4 regions of the Marinobacter nauticus ATCC 49840 genome follow, and region 2 is predicted to be linked to each of the others. Evidence: predicted binding sites of a transcription regulator. Region 2 holds the regulator's gene; each other region holds the start of a gene.
The links. The regulator FliA, encoded in region 2, starts transcription of late flagellar genes. The targets are predictions, from matches to a motif close to CTAAAGTTTNNNNNNNNNNNGCCGNTAA.

Region 1 (2,202 bases), 1.1 Mb from region 2:
CCAGCTTGTCCAGAATGCCCAGTTCCTCGAAGATATCGGCATACAGGCCGATGGCGCCGTAGGCGGAGTAACAGCCAGCACAGCCGCAGGCGGCTTCCTTCTTGTCTTTCGCGTGTGGGGCAGAATCCGTGCCCAGGAAGAAGCGGGGATCGCCGCTGGCCACGACCTCTCTTAGCGCTTCCTGATGCTTGTTGCGCTTGAGGATGGGCAGGCAGTAAAGGTGTGGGCGAATACCGCCGACCAGCATGTGATTGCGGTTATACATCAGATGCTGCGGTGTGAGAGTTGCCCCTAGGTTATTGCCCTGATGGTTACGGACAAACTCGGCCGAATCGGCAGTGGTGATATGCTCAAGAACCACCCGGAGCGACGGGAACGCAGTCAGCGTTGGTGCCAGAACCCGCTCCAGAAACACCTTTTCCCGATCGAAAATATCGATGTCGCTGTCGGTCACCTCGCCGTGTACCAGCAACAGCATGCCGCAATCCGCCATCGCCTCCAGCACCGGGTAGATATTGCGAATGTCCGTTACGCCGGAGGCAGAGTTGGTGGTGGCGCCAGCCGGGTACAGTTTCGCTGCCACTACGCCGGCGGCTTTGGCTTCACGAATGGTCTCGGCGGTGGTGCTCTCGGTCAGATACAGGGTCATCAGGGGCTGGAAGTCCGTTCCCCGGGCCGCGGCCAGAATGCGATCCCTGTATGCCATGGCTGCGCTGGCATCGGTTACCGGCGGTACCAGGTTAGGCATGATGATAGCGCGGCCGAAGCAGGCGGCGGTGGCGGGCACCACATCGTTCAGAATGTCGCCGTCGCGCACGTGCAGGTGCCAGTCGTCCGGGCGTGTGATGGTTATCTGTCGGGTCATGAGAAGGTATCCGAAAGCGAGCGCAAAATTTCGCGGATTATATCAGAAGCGAAAAGCAGATGTTTTTAACCTGTTCGTAAGTTATCCGGCTCAAGTTCCCGGTCGGGTCGCCGTTAACCGGTTAGTTCACTGGTTTAAAGGCTCCACGGGGCATTCCTATGGTTTCACCCAATTGGTTCTTCAGGCAGAGCAGATTGCTGAAATTGCTGGCGACGGCAGGGTTAATGTCATTGCCCTCTGCGCCTGTGCTGTCATCCAGTTATGGTGCCGGTATTGAAAACAGCCAGTGGTATCTCTCCGAGTCGGTCTTTGAGTGTTCCCTTGTCCATGAGGTCCCTGGCTTTGGCCGCGCCGTGCTCAGGCACCGGGCAGGGGAAGACCTGCGTTTCTATCTCGAATCGGATCTCAGTGTGATGCGCCCCGGCCAGGGCCAGTTAGTGGTCGAAGCTCCGCCCTGGCGGCCAGGAGTTCCACCGAGCCCCATTGGTGCTGTGCAGGTAACGGATAGTCCCCGCTCGGTGAACCTGGGGAATCGGGAAGCGGTGTTGATTGCCCAGGGGTTGTCCCGAGGTATGCAGCCGACAGTAACCCGAGCCGCGGTATACAGCGGCCAGCCCGTGCGGGTGCAGTTGTCGAATGTGAATTTTTCCGGCCCGTACGCCGGCTATCGTGAATGCGTTGCCAGTCTGCTGCCGGTTAACTTCGACCAGGTTCGGCGCAGCCGGGTTCCGTTTGCCAGCGGGAGTACCAGCCTGTCACAGGCAGACATGAACTTGCTCGACAATATTGTGACCTACGTGATGGCCGACAGCACGGTAGAAAGAATCTTCGTGGACGGCCATTCCGACAGTATTGGTAGCCGGATTGATAACCGCGCGCTGTCGGAGGAAAGAGCCAACGTGGTGGCCGAGTATCTCAAATCCAGGGGAATTGATGAGACTATGCTGACGGTCCGGGCCCACGGTGATCAGTATCCGGTTTCCCGCCAGCCGGCTGATAACCGCCGCACCACCATTCGTTTGCAACGCCAGGGTGAGCGCCCGGAACTGCTGCAGGCTAACGGTATGGGAAGCGAGTTTTCGGGATAGCCGGAACACGCCATCCCGAGTTTCAATACACTGCGTTCAGGACTTCCAGGTGCGCGGCCACACCCTCTGCCAGGGCTTTCAGGTGATACCCGCCTTCCAGCGTGGAGATGATGCGGTCGTTGGAGTGGTCATTGGCGACACTCACCAGCATTTCCGTTAACCAGCGATAATCCTCGGTTTCCAGATTCAGCTCCGCCATGGGGTCCAGCCGATGCCCGTCAAAGCCTGCCGAGATCAACACCAGTTGCG
Region 2 (2,202 bases):
GGTCCTGGTGGTATCAAGATTGTACCGGCTTCCTCCGGCACCCAGCGTATGACCCAGCTCAGCGCCATGGAACATGCCGGCCTGATCAACGCTTTCAGTGAGCTGGGCGATCAGATTGACGTTCTGATTGTGGATACCGCCGCAGGTATTTCTGAATCGGTGGTCAGCTTCCTCAGGGCATCGCAGGAACTTCTGCTGGTGGTCTGCGACGAACCTACCTCCATTACCGATGCCTACGCGCTGATCAAGCTGATGAACCGGGATTATGGCACGAACCGCTTCCGTATCCTGGCAAACCAGGTCCGCAATGAGCAGGAAGGCCGCCATCTGTTTGAAAAACTGACCCGGGTCACCGAGCGTTTTCTGGATGTGGCACTACAATATGTAGGTATCGTGCCTTACGACGAGGCCGTCAAGAAAGCCGTCCAAAGACAGAAAGCGGTATTGGATGCCTATCCGAGGGCGAAAGCCTCGCTGGCTATCCGGGCTCTGGCCGAAAAAGTGGATAGCTGGCCTTTGCCGTCCTCTCCCAGGGGGCATCTCGAATTCTTCGTGGAGCGGCTCGTCGAAGTCTGATCTGAATCCAGTCCTACAAGAAAACCGGATACATGACATTGGCGAAACATCTGGGAATTTACCATCAGGCCGGCGCCAGGAGCCCTTCAGCCCTGATTGAAGAGCATGCGCCGCTGGTCAAGAAAATCGCCCTTCATCTCATGGCCCGGCTGCCGCCATCAGTGCAGCTGGAAGACCTTATGCAGGCCGGTATGATTGGCCTGCTGGAGGCCGCGCAGCGCTATTCTTCCGGCAAAGGTGCCACCTTTGAAACCTACGCAGGGATTCGCATCCGCGGTGCCATGGTGGATGAGATCCGCAAGGGCGACTGGGTGCCCCGCTCAGTGCATCGCAACGCCCGGCGAATCGCCAGTGCTATCAAACAAGTGGAAGATCGTACCGGGCGCGAGGCCCAGGATGCCGAAGTAGCTGAAGAGCTTGGCATTGGTCTGGACGAGTATCATGCCTCACTTGCCGACGCGAACAGCGGTAGACTTTTTAGTCTTGATGAGCTCAATGAATCCGGCGAGCTGCCGATAGAAGAAGCAGAAGCGAGTGATAATCCGCTGGACGGTATTGCTTCAGGCGCTTTCCAGCGCAGTCTAGCAGACGCCATTGAGCAGTTGCCTGAGCGTGAAAAACTGGTATTGAGCCTGTATTACCAGGAGGAGCTCAACCTCAAGGAAATCGGTGCGGTGCTTGGGGTCAGTGAGAGCCGGGTAAGCCAGATTCACAGCCAGGCGGCGTTGAGACTTCGCAGCCGGCTGGCCGAGTGGCGGGATGGTGACAACGACTGATCGGCCAGGTGCTGTGTTTCGCTTTCAGCAAGCTGTGTAGCTTTTGGTAAACGATGCTTTACAACGTGCGCAAACACCACACAATAAGCGCTTAAGGTAGCAGCCTGCTAGACTTCCAAAAGGCTGAATGAATTCCGGGTGTTACTGACTGGAGGTCCCATTGGACAAGAACATGAAAATTCTCATTGTGGATGACTTCTCCACAATGCGACGCATCATCAAAAACCTGCTGCGAGATCTCGGCTTCACCAATACGGATGAAGCGGACGATGGCAACACCGCGTTGCCCATGCTCCGAAGCGGCAAGTATGACTTCCTGGTGACTGACTGGAACATGCCCGGCATGTCGGGCTTTGACCTTCTGAAGGCTGTCCGTGCTGATGAAAATCTGAAGAACCTGCCGGTTCTGATGGTAACGGCGGAGGCCAAGCGGGACCAGATCGTGGCGGCGGCTCAGGCCGGGGTGAACGGGTATGTGGTCAAGCCTTTCACGGCAGCCGTGCTGAAGGAAAAGATCGAGAAAATCTTCGAACGAATCCAGTAACCAGAGGTCGGATGGCTCGCCATGAGTGATACCAAACAGAACCATCAGGGCCTTGATCCGGAGGTGGCGGAGAAGCTTCAAAAGCAGGCCTCCGACCTGGCCGAGAATGTAAACGCCGGGAATTATGCCAAGGCGATGACCCTGATCAATGAACTGAGCGAGGTTCGCGATCAGAGTCTGTATCGGGAAGTGGGGCGACTGACCCGCAGCCTCCATGAGGCAATCCGGAACTTCCAGATAGACCCGCGTAATGCCGAGCAGAAAGAAGTGCTGTCGAAGATGAGCGACGCTTCTGACCGTCTGGCC
Region 3 (2,202 bases), 520 kb from region 2:
CTGCTGGTTTTCAACACTGGAGCGACTGTCACTGGACGTCTGTCGGAGCGACTTTACGTTCTCCTCCAGTTCGTCGCTGCCCTCTTTTACTTCTTTTACAACCTGCTGGATGTTCTCAACAAAGCTATTAAAGCTGCGCGCCAACTGCCCAAACTCATCAGACGCAGAGTCATCAAGACGCTTGGTAAGATCCGCATCTCCGGAGGCGATGCGAGACATGGCGCCATTAAGCCTGCGAACCGGCGCAAGAAGGAAGCTAATCGCAAAGTAGAGCAAGACAAGCGCAACAATCAGCCCTACCCCGGCGATGATCAGGCCCATAGTCCGAGCCTCCACGATGGGAGCACTGATCAGGTTTTCATTCACGAACGTAGCCAGGTACCAGTCCACGGCCCGGGCTTCGCTGATGGGGTGAAAGCTGACACTCCACTCGGCACCCTCGCTCTCAAATCCCTGCAGAGAACCGTCCAGTACCGGCTGCTGACCGATCATGCCGCTGATGTTCTTGCCAACAATCTCGCTGTTGGGGTGAAACAGGACCGTGCCGGAATTGTTGATTAACGCCGCATAGCCCGTCTCTGCCAGGGTAATCGTCGATAGCATCTGATCGATTGTGTTGAGACTGATATCCATACCGGCCACGCCAACATAATTGCCTCGCTTGATTGGCGCCATGGCGGAAATAATGGTCTCGTCCGAGGTTGCATCCAGGTATGGATCGGTAAACGACGCCTGCCCCAAACGCTGGGCTTTCTGGTACCAGGGGCGTACCCGGGGGTCATAATCGGGTGGAAGCGTGGCCTCTACTTCGGCACTTCGCATCAGCATGCGGCCATCTTCGGTGCCGGCGTACACGTCCTTGATGTTGCCACCTTCGGTCATGGCTTCCATAAGAACGCGGGCGTTATCGTCGTTGCGAGTCCGTTCCAGCGCCTTCGCCGTCGCTTCCGCCATATCCAGGCGCGTATTGAGCCAATCAGCAATGCTCGACGTACTCTGGGCCACCGCATCGCTCATCAGCGCGCTAACGTAGCGATCGGTCGTTGAGCGGAGCCGAATATCGTTGGAAATTGTCAGGGCGCCCATAATCAACACGATCAGGGAGCCAATTGCGATCAGCAATTTCTGGGCGAATGATAGGTTCAAGCTGACGGCCTCCAATCAGGGTCAAAAACAAATTGCATTTATCATTTAGTGTAGTCGAAACATACTTACTAACGGCAGATCCTGCGAAGTCTTGAACACTCTTTGCTAGAATGCTGAGATCACAGCACATTCGCCAGACACGACAGGGAGAACCCTATGGCCCATGAAGAGCTCCACCTGAATCTGCGTAACCTGACCCTTGATGACTACGGCCAGTTGCAAGAGTTGATGGATCGGGTTTACGACGACATTGGTGGCGCGTGGCCAAAAGAAACCATCAAGGCTCTGGTAGAACAATTCCCAGATGGCCAGATCTGTATCGAAGACAACGGCCAGTTGGTGGCGGTGGCGCTCACGGTATGCGTGAAATACGAAAGATTCAGCAACCCTCACGCCTACGACGACCTGATTCTGCGTAACGAAAAAATCTGGCACAACCCCAACGGCGATTCGCTTTACGGCCTGGATGTGTTTATAGACCCCGAATACCGGGGCTATCGACTGGGGCGTCGCTTGTATGAAGCACGAAAAGAGCTCTGTCGTTCCATGAACCTGCGGGCCATCCTCGCCGGCGGGCGGATTCCCAGCTACTTCAAGTACGCCGAGCAATACACTCCGGAAGAATACATTCAGCGCGTTGATCGCAAGGAAATCTACGACCCGATCCTGACGTTCCAGCTTTCCAACGATTTCCAGGTTACCCGGCTGATGCACAAATACCTGCCGGAAGACCAGAAATCCCTCGGATATGCGACGTTGCTGGAGTGGAGAAACATTCTCTATACGCCTCCCTCATCGGTACTCAACGTCAAAAAAACCCAGGTGCGCATGGGGGCGGTGCAGTGGCAGATGCGGGAATTCACCTCGGTGGAGGAGGTGCTCAAGCAGGTTGAGTACTTCGTGGACGCACTGTCGGATTATAAAAGCGACTTTGCCCTGTTCCCGGAATTTTTCAACGCGCCGCTGATGGGGCTGACCGACCAGATGGATCAGACCCGTGCCATTCGGTTCCTCGCCGGCTTTACCGAACAGTTCCGCAACGAAATGTCGGAAATG
Region 4 (2,202 bases), 1.4 Mb from region 2:
GCCGCCTCAAACAACTGGCCAATCTGCTGCGCCCCTTCCAGTGCTTTCTCATAAAACGGCCGGTGGTAGCTTTCGCTGCTGTTCAGCGCAAAGGCAGCATTCGCCTTCTCCGCCAGCTCCATCAACGTGGAAGCCTGGTCCGCCAGCGATGCCACACTGGTATCACTTTCGGATATATGGTCACGGACAGACTCAATAGCCGAAAACACCTGGGCCAGACTCTGCTCGTTGTTCTGGTCGATCTCGGCAATACGGGCAACCTGCTGCTGAACCCGGTCGGATTGATCCCGAATCTGATCCAGCTGGCCGCCAACGCTCTCTACAGATGCCAGCCCGTCTTCCACGGTTTTCGCCAGAGATTCAATGCGGGACACAATCTTGGTTGTGTCATTCTGGATTTCGTCGAGGGTGTCTGCCACTTCACTGGTGGCCTGGGCAGTGCGCCCGGCCAACTGCCGGACTTCATCAGCCACCACCGCAAACCCGCGGCCCTGTTCACCGGCGCGGGCCGCCTCAATGGCGGCATTCAGTGCCAAAAGATTAGTCTGCTCGGCGATACCCTGAATGGTGGACGTCACGCCCTGGATCTTGCCGGATTTTTCGTGCAGGGCCTGAATCAACCTGAGGTTCTCTTCCGACTGTTGATGCACCAAGCGCACATTTTCAATGGCCGACACCAATGACTGACGCCCCTCCACGCTGACTTCGCGATTCTGCAATGCCATGGTGGCGGCGTTGGTGGCCTGTTCCGATGATTCCCGAACCGATTCCGTGATCTGGCCGGCGTAGTCGGCCATCTGAGCGGTTTCTTCAACCTGTCGGTCCAGGCGCTGCTTCACCTGATCCGCCGCAAACGAGACTTCGGCGGCCGAGATGGCATTCTTGTCGGCACTGGCCGAGAGGGTTTCAACCAGGGCCTTGCCCGCACGGGCATCCGCCAGAAGCTGCGCACACTGAGCCCGCAAGGGATGATTGTCAGCCAGGGAGCCATCATTCAGGTCGTTGATTCCACGCTCTATTGGTTCAAGCACCCGTAAAACCAGATAGCAAGCCGCAGCAGCAAGGCCCACAAGGAGCCCGATTAACAGAGAGGCGGCATCGAGCCCCATCAACGGAGCCACCAGAATGCAGGCAATACCGAGCGCAACAGCAATGCCCACCCCCCATAAAATTGCAGTGCGATCGAGTAAACCCATGGTGCCCTCATCTTTGTCATTGCTAACGCAAGCATGTTGTTATTGCAGGCCATCCCTGAGGTTAAAGAAATGATATAGGTTAATAACTCCTACTTTAGTGGACTAAAGATACCACTATTGCAGGGCCCAAGGAGTTTATCGGCATCTGGAAGGAAATCTGAAATACAGAAGAGAAAAGCCCGGGCGGAACGAGTCCGCCCGGGCTTTTTGGCAGAGCCTGACAACCGTTATGACTGATCAGGCACCGATAACGCCGCTGTCATCGCGGGTAACGATAACCGTTGCATCACGCGGACGCGGATCGTTGGCATCCGGCCAGTTTGCTTCCGGGTGCTGGATATTGACGAACATGGTCTTCACATCCGGTGTGGAGACAACGCCTGTAACCTCACAGCCAACCGGCCCAACGAAGAAACGCTTGATCTCGCGGGTTTCCGGGTTGGCCGCCAGCATCATGTTGTTCTGATAAGGTGCTGCATCGGAGCCGTCGGTCTGAATCCAGAGGCGGCCGTTATAATCGAACCAGAGGCCATCCGGACTGTTGAAGATGTTGTCATCAGTCAGAGATACGATAACCTGGTCGTCAACCACGGTTTCCGTGCCCTGCTCACCGGCGAACACGAAGATATCCCAGTCAAAGCTGGTCGCAGTGTGGTCGTTGCCGTCTTCGCTCCAGCGAATAATATGACCGGTCCGGTTGTTGGCATTCGGATTTGCCGCGTTAACCTGCTCCTCCGTCCGGCGGGAGTTATTGGTCAGCGTAAAGTAAACCTGACCGGAATTCGGATCTACAGCCCCCCACTCCGGGCGATCCATCGGGGTCGCACCTGCGATGTCGGCAGCCAGGCGAGTGTTCAACAAAACATCAGCCTGATTCTCAAAACCGTCAAACTGAACGTTGCCAACCATTTCGCCCTGGGCCGCAGCCACTTTGGCAGCAAAATCCGCATCGTTCAGATCCAGCGCCAGCCAGTTCCCCGAGCCATCGTCATTAAAGCGAGCCACG

Region 1: MARHY_RS11550 (flagellar protein MotY) is a predicted target of FliA. The motif match lies at 955-982, and genes of this name have one in related genera.
Region 3: MARHY_RS08780 (methyl-accepting chemotaxis protein) is a predicted target of FliA. The motif match lies at 1,215-1,242, and genes of this name have one in related genera.
Region 4: MARHY_RS13045 (methyl-accepting chemotaxis protein) is a predicted target of FliA. The motif match lies at 1,332-1,359, and genes of this name have one in related genera.

Annotation. Positions count from the first base shown of each region.
Region 1 covers NC_017067.1:2,476,050-2,478,251, reverse strand. The annotation lists gene pyrC (dihydroorotase) at 1-865, opposite strand, end outside; gene MARHY_RS11550 (flagellar protein MotY) at 1,024-1,953, shown strand; gene MARHY_RS11545 (histone deacetylase family protein) at 1,976-2,202, opposite strand, start outside.
Region 2 covers NC_017067.1:1,378,554-1,380,755, forward strand. The annotation lists gene MARHY_RS06340 (MinD/ParA family protein) at 1-576, shown strand, start outside; gene MARHY_RS06345 (RNA polymerase sigma factor FliA) at 609-1,352, shown strand; gene cheY (chemotaxis response regulator CheY) at 1,513-1,896, shown strand; gene MARHY_RS06355 (protein phosphatase CheZ) at 1,918-2,202, shown strand, end outside.
Region 3 covers NC_017067.1:1,899,603-1,901,804, reverse strand. The annotation lists gene MARHY_RS08780 (methyl-accepting chemotaxis protein) at 1-1,146, opposite strand, end outside; gene MARHY_RS08775 (bifunctional GNAT family N-acetyltransferase/carbon-nitrogen hydrolase family protein) at 1,303-2,202, shown strand, end outside.
Region 4 covers NC_017067.1:2,813,813-2,816,014, forward strand. The annotation lists gene MARHY_RS13045 (methyl-accepting chemotaxis protein) at 1-1,196, opposite strand, end outside; gene MARHY_RS13050 (PhoX family protein) at 1,434-2,202, opposite strand, start outside.